DNA from 2 places in the Pseudoduganella sp. GCM10020061 genome. Region 2 is predicted to be linked to the other one. Evidence: predicted binding sites of a transcription regulator. Region 2 holds the regulator's gene; the other holds the start of a gene.
What was found. Region 2 encodes LexA, which represses DNA repair genes until DNA is damaged. Its sites were predicted from a motif close to ACTGTATNNNNATACAGT; they were not measured.
Positions count from the first base shown of each region.

Region 1 (3,406 bases), on a different contig from region 2:
TCGATGTCGCCGAATACGGCGCCGGCGTGCGGCTGGTTCTCCGCGCGCGCCAGCGCGAGCAGCTGGTTCACCAGGCGCGTGGCCGAATCGGAGCTCTTGGCCAGTTGCTCCAGCGAGCGGTGGATTTCCGCGGCATCGTCCTGGCGCAGGGCGAGCTCGGACTGCATGCGCATGCCCGCCAGCGGCGTCTTCATCTGGTGCGCGGCATCGGCGATGAAGCGCTTCTGCATCTCGATGGTTTGCGACAGGCGGTCCAGCATGTCGTTGAGCGAACCGACCAGCGGCGTGATCTCCTCCGGCACGTGGCGCGCGTCGATCGGCGACAGGTCGTCCGGGCGGCGTGCGCGGATGCGCGCCTGCAGTTCGGCCAGCGGCGACAGGCCGCGCGTGAGCGCGAACCACACCAGTGCCAGCACGATCGGCAGGATGATGAACTGGGGCAGGATCACGCCTTTGATGATCTCGTTGGCGAGCTGGCCGCGCTTGTCCAGCGTCTCGGCGACCTGCACCAGTGCTGGCCGCGTGCCGCCGTTGTGCGTGGCGGCGACGGGCGGATTGACCCAGGCGTAGGCAACGCGGACCGGCGTGTTGTGGAAGGAATCGTTGCGGAAGCGGACCTCGCCGGTGCGAGCCGGCCTATCCTGCGCGGGGGCGGGCAGGTCCCGGTCGCCGTCGAGCACGCGGCCGCCTGGGGCTGCCACCTGGAAGAACACCGCATCGGTATCGTCGGCGCGCAGGAATTCGCGGGCGGCGGGCGAGACCTGCGCCACCAGCTTGCCGTCCACCTCGCGTACCTGCTGCGCGATCAGCGAGACGCGGTCCTCCAGCGCGCGGTCGAACGGCTGGTTGGCGATCGACTTGGCGACCAGGTAGGTGATCGCGATGCTCATCGGCCAGAGCAGCAGCAGCGGCGCCAGCATCCAGTCGAGGATCTCGCCGAACAGCGAGTGCTGGATGCTTTCCTCCGGCTCCGGGCTGGGCGGCTCGTAGAGCTGGGGCGGGTCGTCCACGGGCAGGGGAATGTCCCCGGCAAGGACCTGGTCTTTCGCTAAAGAGCCGGCATCTTCGCTGCTGTTCACCGCGGCGCCGGATCCTGGAATTTCTCGAGGCAGTAGCCCAGCCCGCGCACGGTGGCGATGCGGATGCCGCCGGTCTCGATCTTCTTGCGCAGCCGGTGCACATACACCTCGATCGCGTTGTTGGACACTTCCTCGCCCCACTGGCACAGGTGGTCGACCAGCTGCTCCTTCGACACCAGCCGCCCGGTGCGGGCCAGCAGCACTTCGAGCAGGCCCAGTTCGCGCGCGGACAGGTCCAGCATCTGGTCATTGATATAGGCGCTGCGCCCGACCTGGTCGTACACCAGCGGGCCGTGGCGCACGGTCGCGCTGCCGCCGCCCTGGCCGCGCCGGGTGAGGGCGCGCACGCGTGCTTCCAGTTCCGACAGCGCGAAAGGCTTGGCCATGTAGTCGTCCGCGCCCAGGTCCAGGCCGTTCACGCGCTGCTCGACCGAATCAGCCGCCGTGAGGATCAGCACGGGCAGGCGCGAATTGCGCGCGCGCAGGCGGCTCAGGACTTCCAGTCCGGAGAGTTTAGGGAGACCGAGGTCGAGGATGAGGAGATCGAATTCCTGGGTGAGCAGGGCGGTATCGGCTTCCTGTCCGTTCTTCACGCAATCGATGGCGTAGCCGGACTGGCGCAGGGAGCGGGTCAGGCCGTCGGCGAGGACGCTGTCGTCTTCGGCAAGTAGAATACGCATGATCGAATTTGATTCAAATCAGCCACGGTTAAAAATGCTGCTTGCAAAAACTACTGTTCTTTTATACAGTATCGAAAGTGAAACGCAGCTCCCTGGCGCAATCTTAGACTGAAAGATGACAATGGACGATAAAAAAACGGCAGTATCCGGCGCAGAAAAGGCCAAGGCCCTCGCCGCCGCGCTGGCCCAGATTGAAAAACAGTTTGGCAAGGGCTCGGTGATGAAGCTGGATGCGTCCGCACCAGTGGAAGAAGTGCAGACCGTGTCGACCGGCTCGCTCGGCCTCGACATCGCCCTGGGCGTCGGCGGCCTGCCGCGCGGCCGCGTGGTCGAGATCTACGGCCCGGAATCGTCGGGTAAAACCACGCTGACGCTGCAAACCATCGCCCAGATGCAGAAAATGGGCGGCACCTGCGCGTTCATCGACGCCGAGCACGCGCTGGACGTCACCTACGCCCAGAAGCTTGGCATCAACCTGTCCGAACTCCTGATCTCCCAGCCGGATACCGGCGAGCAGGCACTGGAAATCTGCGATGCGCTGGTGCGCTCCGGCTCCGTGGACCTGATCGTGGTCGACTCGGTCGCCGCGCTGACCCCGCGCGCCGAGATCGAAGGCGACATGGGCGACTCGCTGCCTGGCCTGCAGGCCCGCCTGATGTCCCAGGCGCTGCGCAAGCTGACCGGCACCATCAACCGCACCAACACCCTGGTCATCTTCATCAACCAGATCCGCATGAAGATCGGCGTCATGTTCGGCTCGCCGGAAACCACCACCGGCGGCAACGCGCTCAAGTTCTACGCCTCCGTGCGCCTGGACATCCGCCGCACCGGCTCGATCAAGTCCGGCGACGAGGTGATCGGCAACGAGACCAAGGTCAAGGTCGTCAAGAACAAGATCGCGCCACCGTTCAAGGAAGCGCACTTCGACATCCTGTATGGAGAAGGCACCTCCCGCGAAGGCGAAATCCTGGACCTGGGCGCCGACAACAAGGTCATCGAGAAGTCCGGCTCGTGGTACAGCTACGAAGGCGAACGGATCGGCCAGGGCAAGGACAACGCACGCACCTACCTGAAGGAGCGTCCAGCGCTGGCCCGCGAAATCGAAAACAAGGTCCGTGCGGCCCTGGGCGTGCGCCCGCTGCCGGTGATCGTCGACGAAAACGCGCCGGCGCCCAAGCTCAAGGCCGTCGACTAAGCTGCCATGGCCGCCCAGCAGTTAAGCCTGAAGGCGCGTGCCCTGCGGTTCTTGTCGCTGCGGGAGCACAGCCGGATCGAGCTGGGCCGCAAGCTGGCCAAGTATGCCGAGGAGGGCGACGACGTTGGCGCCCTGCTCGACTTCCTTGAGAAGAACAACTGGCTGTCGGAGGAGCGTTTTGCCGAATCGCTGGTGCACCGCAAGGGCGCGCGCTACGGCAACAGCCGCATCGTCGCCGAGCTGCAAAGCCACGGCATCAAGGGCGAAGCGCTGGATGCACTGAAGGCCGGCCTGGCGCAGGACGAGACCGCGCGCGCCTGCGAAGTCTGGCAGCGCAAGTTCGGCAAGGTGGCGGAGGACCCGGCCGGGCGGGCGAAACAGGCCCGCTTCCTGCTGGCCCGCGGCTTCTCCCAGCGCGCCGTCCGTACCGCCATGCAAGGCACCCTCGACGA
Region 1 covers NZ_JBHUJS010000003.1:757,472-760,877, reverse strand. The annotation lists gene ACFSQR_RS10820 (sensor histidine kinase N-terminal domain-containing protein) at 1-1,022, opposite strand, end outside; gene ACFSQR_RS10815 (response regulator) at 1,076-1,759, opposite strand; gene recA (recombinase RecA) at 1,881-2,954, shown strand; gene recX (recombination regulator RecX) at 2,961-3,406, shown strand, end outside.
Region 1: a site for LexA is predicted at 1,812-1,829, ahead of recA (recombinase RecA). Genes of this name have one in related genera too.

Region 2 (3,406 bases):
CAGCGGCCATCACGCCGCGGACCCGCCTGGTGTTCGTCGAGACGATCGCCAATCCGCGCACCCAGGTCGCCGACCTGGCACGCATCGGCCAGCTGTGCGCCGAGCGCGGTATCCTGTACGTGGTGGACAACACCATGACCACGCCCTACCTGTTCCGCCCGAAGGACGTGGGCGCGGGGCTGGTGGTCAATGCATTGACCAAGTCGATCGGCGGCCATGGCAATGCGCTGGGCGGCTGCATCACCGATACGGGCGCCTACGACTGGCAGGCGTACCCCAACATCTTCGACAGCTACAAGAAGAACCCGCCGCGCATGTGGGGCCTGGCGCAGCTGCGCGCCAAGGCGCTGCGCGACTTCGGCGCGGCGCTCGGTCCGGAAGCGGCGCACCACATCGCGGTGGGCGCCGAGACGCTGGCGCTGCGCATGGAGCGCGCCGCGTCCAATGCCTTGGCGCTGGCGCGCATGCTGGAAGCGGATCCGCGCGTGGCCCATGTGTACTACCCCGGCCTGGAATCCCATCCGCAGCACGCGCTGGCCGCTTCGCTGTTCCGCAGCTGCGGCTCGCTGCTGTCGTTCGAGCTGAAGGACGGCATCGACTGCTTCGATTACCTGAACCGCATGACGGTCGGCATCCCGGCCAGCAACCTGGGCGATACGCGCACGCTGGTCATCCCGGTGGCGCATACGATCTTCTTCGAGATGGGCGCCGAGCGCCGCGCGCAGATGGGGATCGCCGAATCGCTGATCCGCGTCTCGGTCGGCATCGAAGACCAGGACGACCTGCTGGCGGACTTCCGCAACGCGCTGGACGCATAACCGATCAACCGACCGACCCACTGACCTCCGACGACAACATGACCAAATTCCTGTTCTGCTTTGCGCTGGCGATCAGCGCCCCAGTATTCGCCGCCGGGCAGTCGAAGCCGGTGACGCCCGAATTGGCGCAGCAGCGCGAGGCGCGCAAGGCCGAGATCGAGCAGTGGACCACGCGCTACGACGGGTACGAGCTCAAGTCGGGCGAGTTCGCCTGCCGCACGCCGCGCATTCCGCAGATCTCCAAGGACAATGCCGAGATCACGGCGGTGGGCGAGCGCGTCACCAAATGGCAGCACTGCTACAACCGCTTCGTCGATAACCTGAACAAGAAGGAAGCGCCGGAAGCGCGCATCCCGAAGGACGTGTTCGCGCTGATGACGCCGGAGGAGAGGGAGAAGGCGATTGCGCGCATCAAGGCGGCGCAGGCGGAAGTAGGGCTGACGGCCAGCGTCAAGGCCAAGACCATCATGGCGGACTACGATGCCTGGCGCGTCGCGACGGATGCCTGGGTCAAGGATCACAACGAGACAACCAAGCATATCCAGGAAGAGTACGGCGGGGACCGGGTGCGCCGCCCCACCACCATCCCGAGCGCCGGCCACTAAGGTCGACAGGGGCTGTCCCCGGCAGGGGACGCTCCCTGGCCTTTAACGCGAGCGATAGTCATCCCAGCGAAAGCTGGGATCCATACACCGTTCGTTCAGTGGAACAGGCCAAAAGCCCGGAAACTCCGTATGGGTCCCAGCCTTCGCTGGGACGACAACCAATTTCTTAATGCCAGGTGCGCATCAGGCCGACCGCCAGGCCTTCCAGCGCAAAGTCATCCGCCTCCGGATTGACGGTAATGATCTTGAAGTCCGGGTTCTCCGGCAGCAGCTCGATGGTCGAGCCGGTCTTGCGGTAGCGCTTGACCGTGACGTCGTCGTTGATGCGGGCGACCACGATCTGGCCGTTCTTCGCGCTGTCCACCTTTTTCACCGCCAGCAAATCGCCGTCGTTGATGCCGGCATCGCGCATCGACCAGCCGCGCACCTTCAGCAGGAAGTCCGGCTTGGCCGAGAACATGGCCGCATCCACGCTGTAGGTCGCTTCCACATGCTCGGTCGCAAGGATCGGCGAACCCGCGGCGACCCGGCCCACCAGCGGCAGCGCCATCATCAGCGCAGCCGGCACCGCAGGCGGCGCCTCGGCGGCCGCGCCCAGCAGGCGGATGCCGCGCGAGGTGCCCGGCGAGATCTCGATCGCGCCCTTGCGCGCCAGCGCCTGCAGGTGCTCTTCGGCCGCGTTGGCGGACTTGAAGCCCAGCTCCTGCGCGATTTCCGCGCGGGTCGGCGGGAAGCCGGTGTTGTCGATGGCTTCCTTGATCAGGTTGAGGATTTGTTCCTGCCGGGCGGTGAGCTTGAGCATGGTTATTCGGCTGTATGTTAGACCAGCCTGTATTTTTGTACAGTATTTCGCATAATGCAAGGAAAATGTGGTCTATGCCTGCATTCTGACGCGCTGCGGTCCTACAGGGCTTTGTGGGAGGGCGAACAGAGGGGAGGGCGGTGCCGCGCGATGATGTCAACATAGACAAAAGGACATCATCATGAAACGCATTCCCATACTTGCATTGTGGGCCGCGTGCGTGGCCGGGCCCGCCGGCCTGGCCCAGGCGGACGTCGTTAAATGCACCGATGAGCAGGGCCGCGTCACCTTGACCGACATGCCTTGCCCGAACGCGGTGGTGGTCGTGCCGACCGACGAGAACGGCAGTCCGCAGCTGGCGGCGCCGTCGCCGTCGCCGTCCAGCTGGCCGGAAGACACCGGTTACCAGTACCCGAACAACCCGGCGCGCGTGGTAGGCGGGGTGGTGCGGATCACGCTGCCGCCGGACGAATTCGGCCCGCGCAGCAGGCGCGAAGCGTACAAGCGCATGTCGCGCCCGGCGCCGACCCGCATCTTCGCGACCGACGCCGCCACCCTGCGCGCCGCGCACACCACGCTGACGATCCTGGACAACGAGCCGCGCCACCTGGCCGGCCGCTGAGCAAGCGCAGTACCGCCCGGGCGCGGACGGCGCCGGTGCCCCCACACCGCCGTCCGCGCCCACGGGCGCCCGCATACTCCCCCTGTTTTTCGCGCCGCTTCCGTGCAAACCGCATACCCCCTAGGGGTATCCGCGCAGCGCGCGTTTCCGAGCGGATACTCCCCTACTTGAACCGCAGCGCCGATCGCGTTATAATTGCCGGCTTTCCCTTCCCACACCCGTCTTGACGCCGGGGTGGGCATTTGTTTAAACGTCCTTAAGGAGTTATTGATGCGTCATTATGAAATCGTTTTTATCGTCCACCCGGACCAGAGCGAGCAAGTTCCGGCGATGATCGAGCGCTACAAGACCACGGTCACGACCCGTGGCGGTAACGTCCATCGCGTGGAAGACTGGGGCCGCCGCCAGATGGCATACCAGATCCAGAAGCTGCCAAAGGCACACTACATCTGCATGAACATCGAGTGCGACAACGAGACCCTGGTCGAGCTGGAAACCGCATTCAAATTCAATGATGCCGTGCTGCGTCACCTGACCGTGAAAATGAAGAAGGCTGAAA
Region 2 covers NZ_JBHUJS010000012.1:65,548-68,953, reverse strand. The annotation lists gene ACFSQR_RS16025 (cystathionine gamma-synthase family protein) at 1-818, shown strand, start outside; gene ACFSQR_RS16020 (hypothetical protein) at 857-1,423, shown strand; gene lexA (transcriptional repressor LexA) at 1,590-2,225, opposite strand; gene ACFSQR_RS16010 (DUF4124 domain-containing protein) at 2,407-2,847, shown strand; gene rpsF (30S ribosomal protein S6) at 3,118-3,406, shown strand, end outside.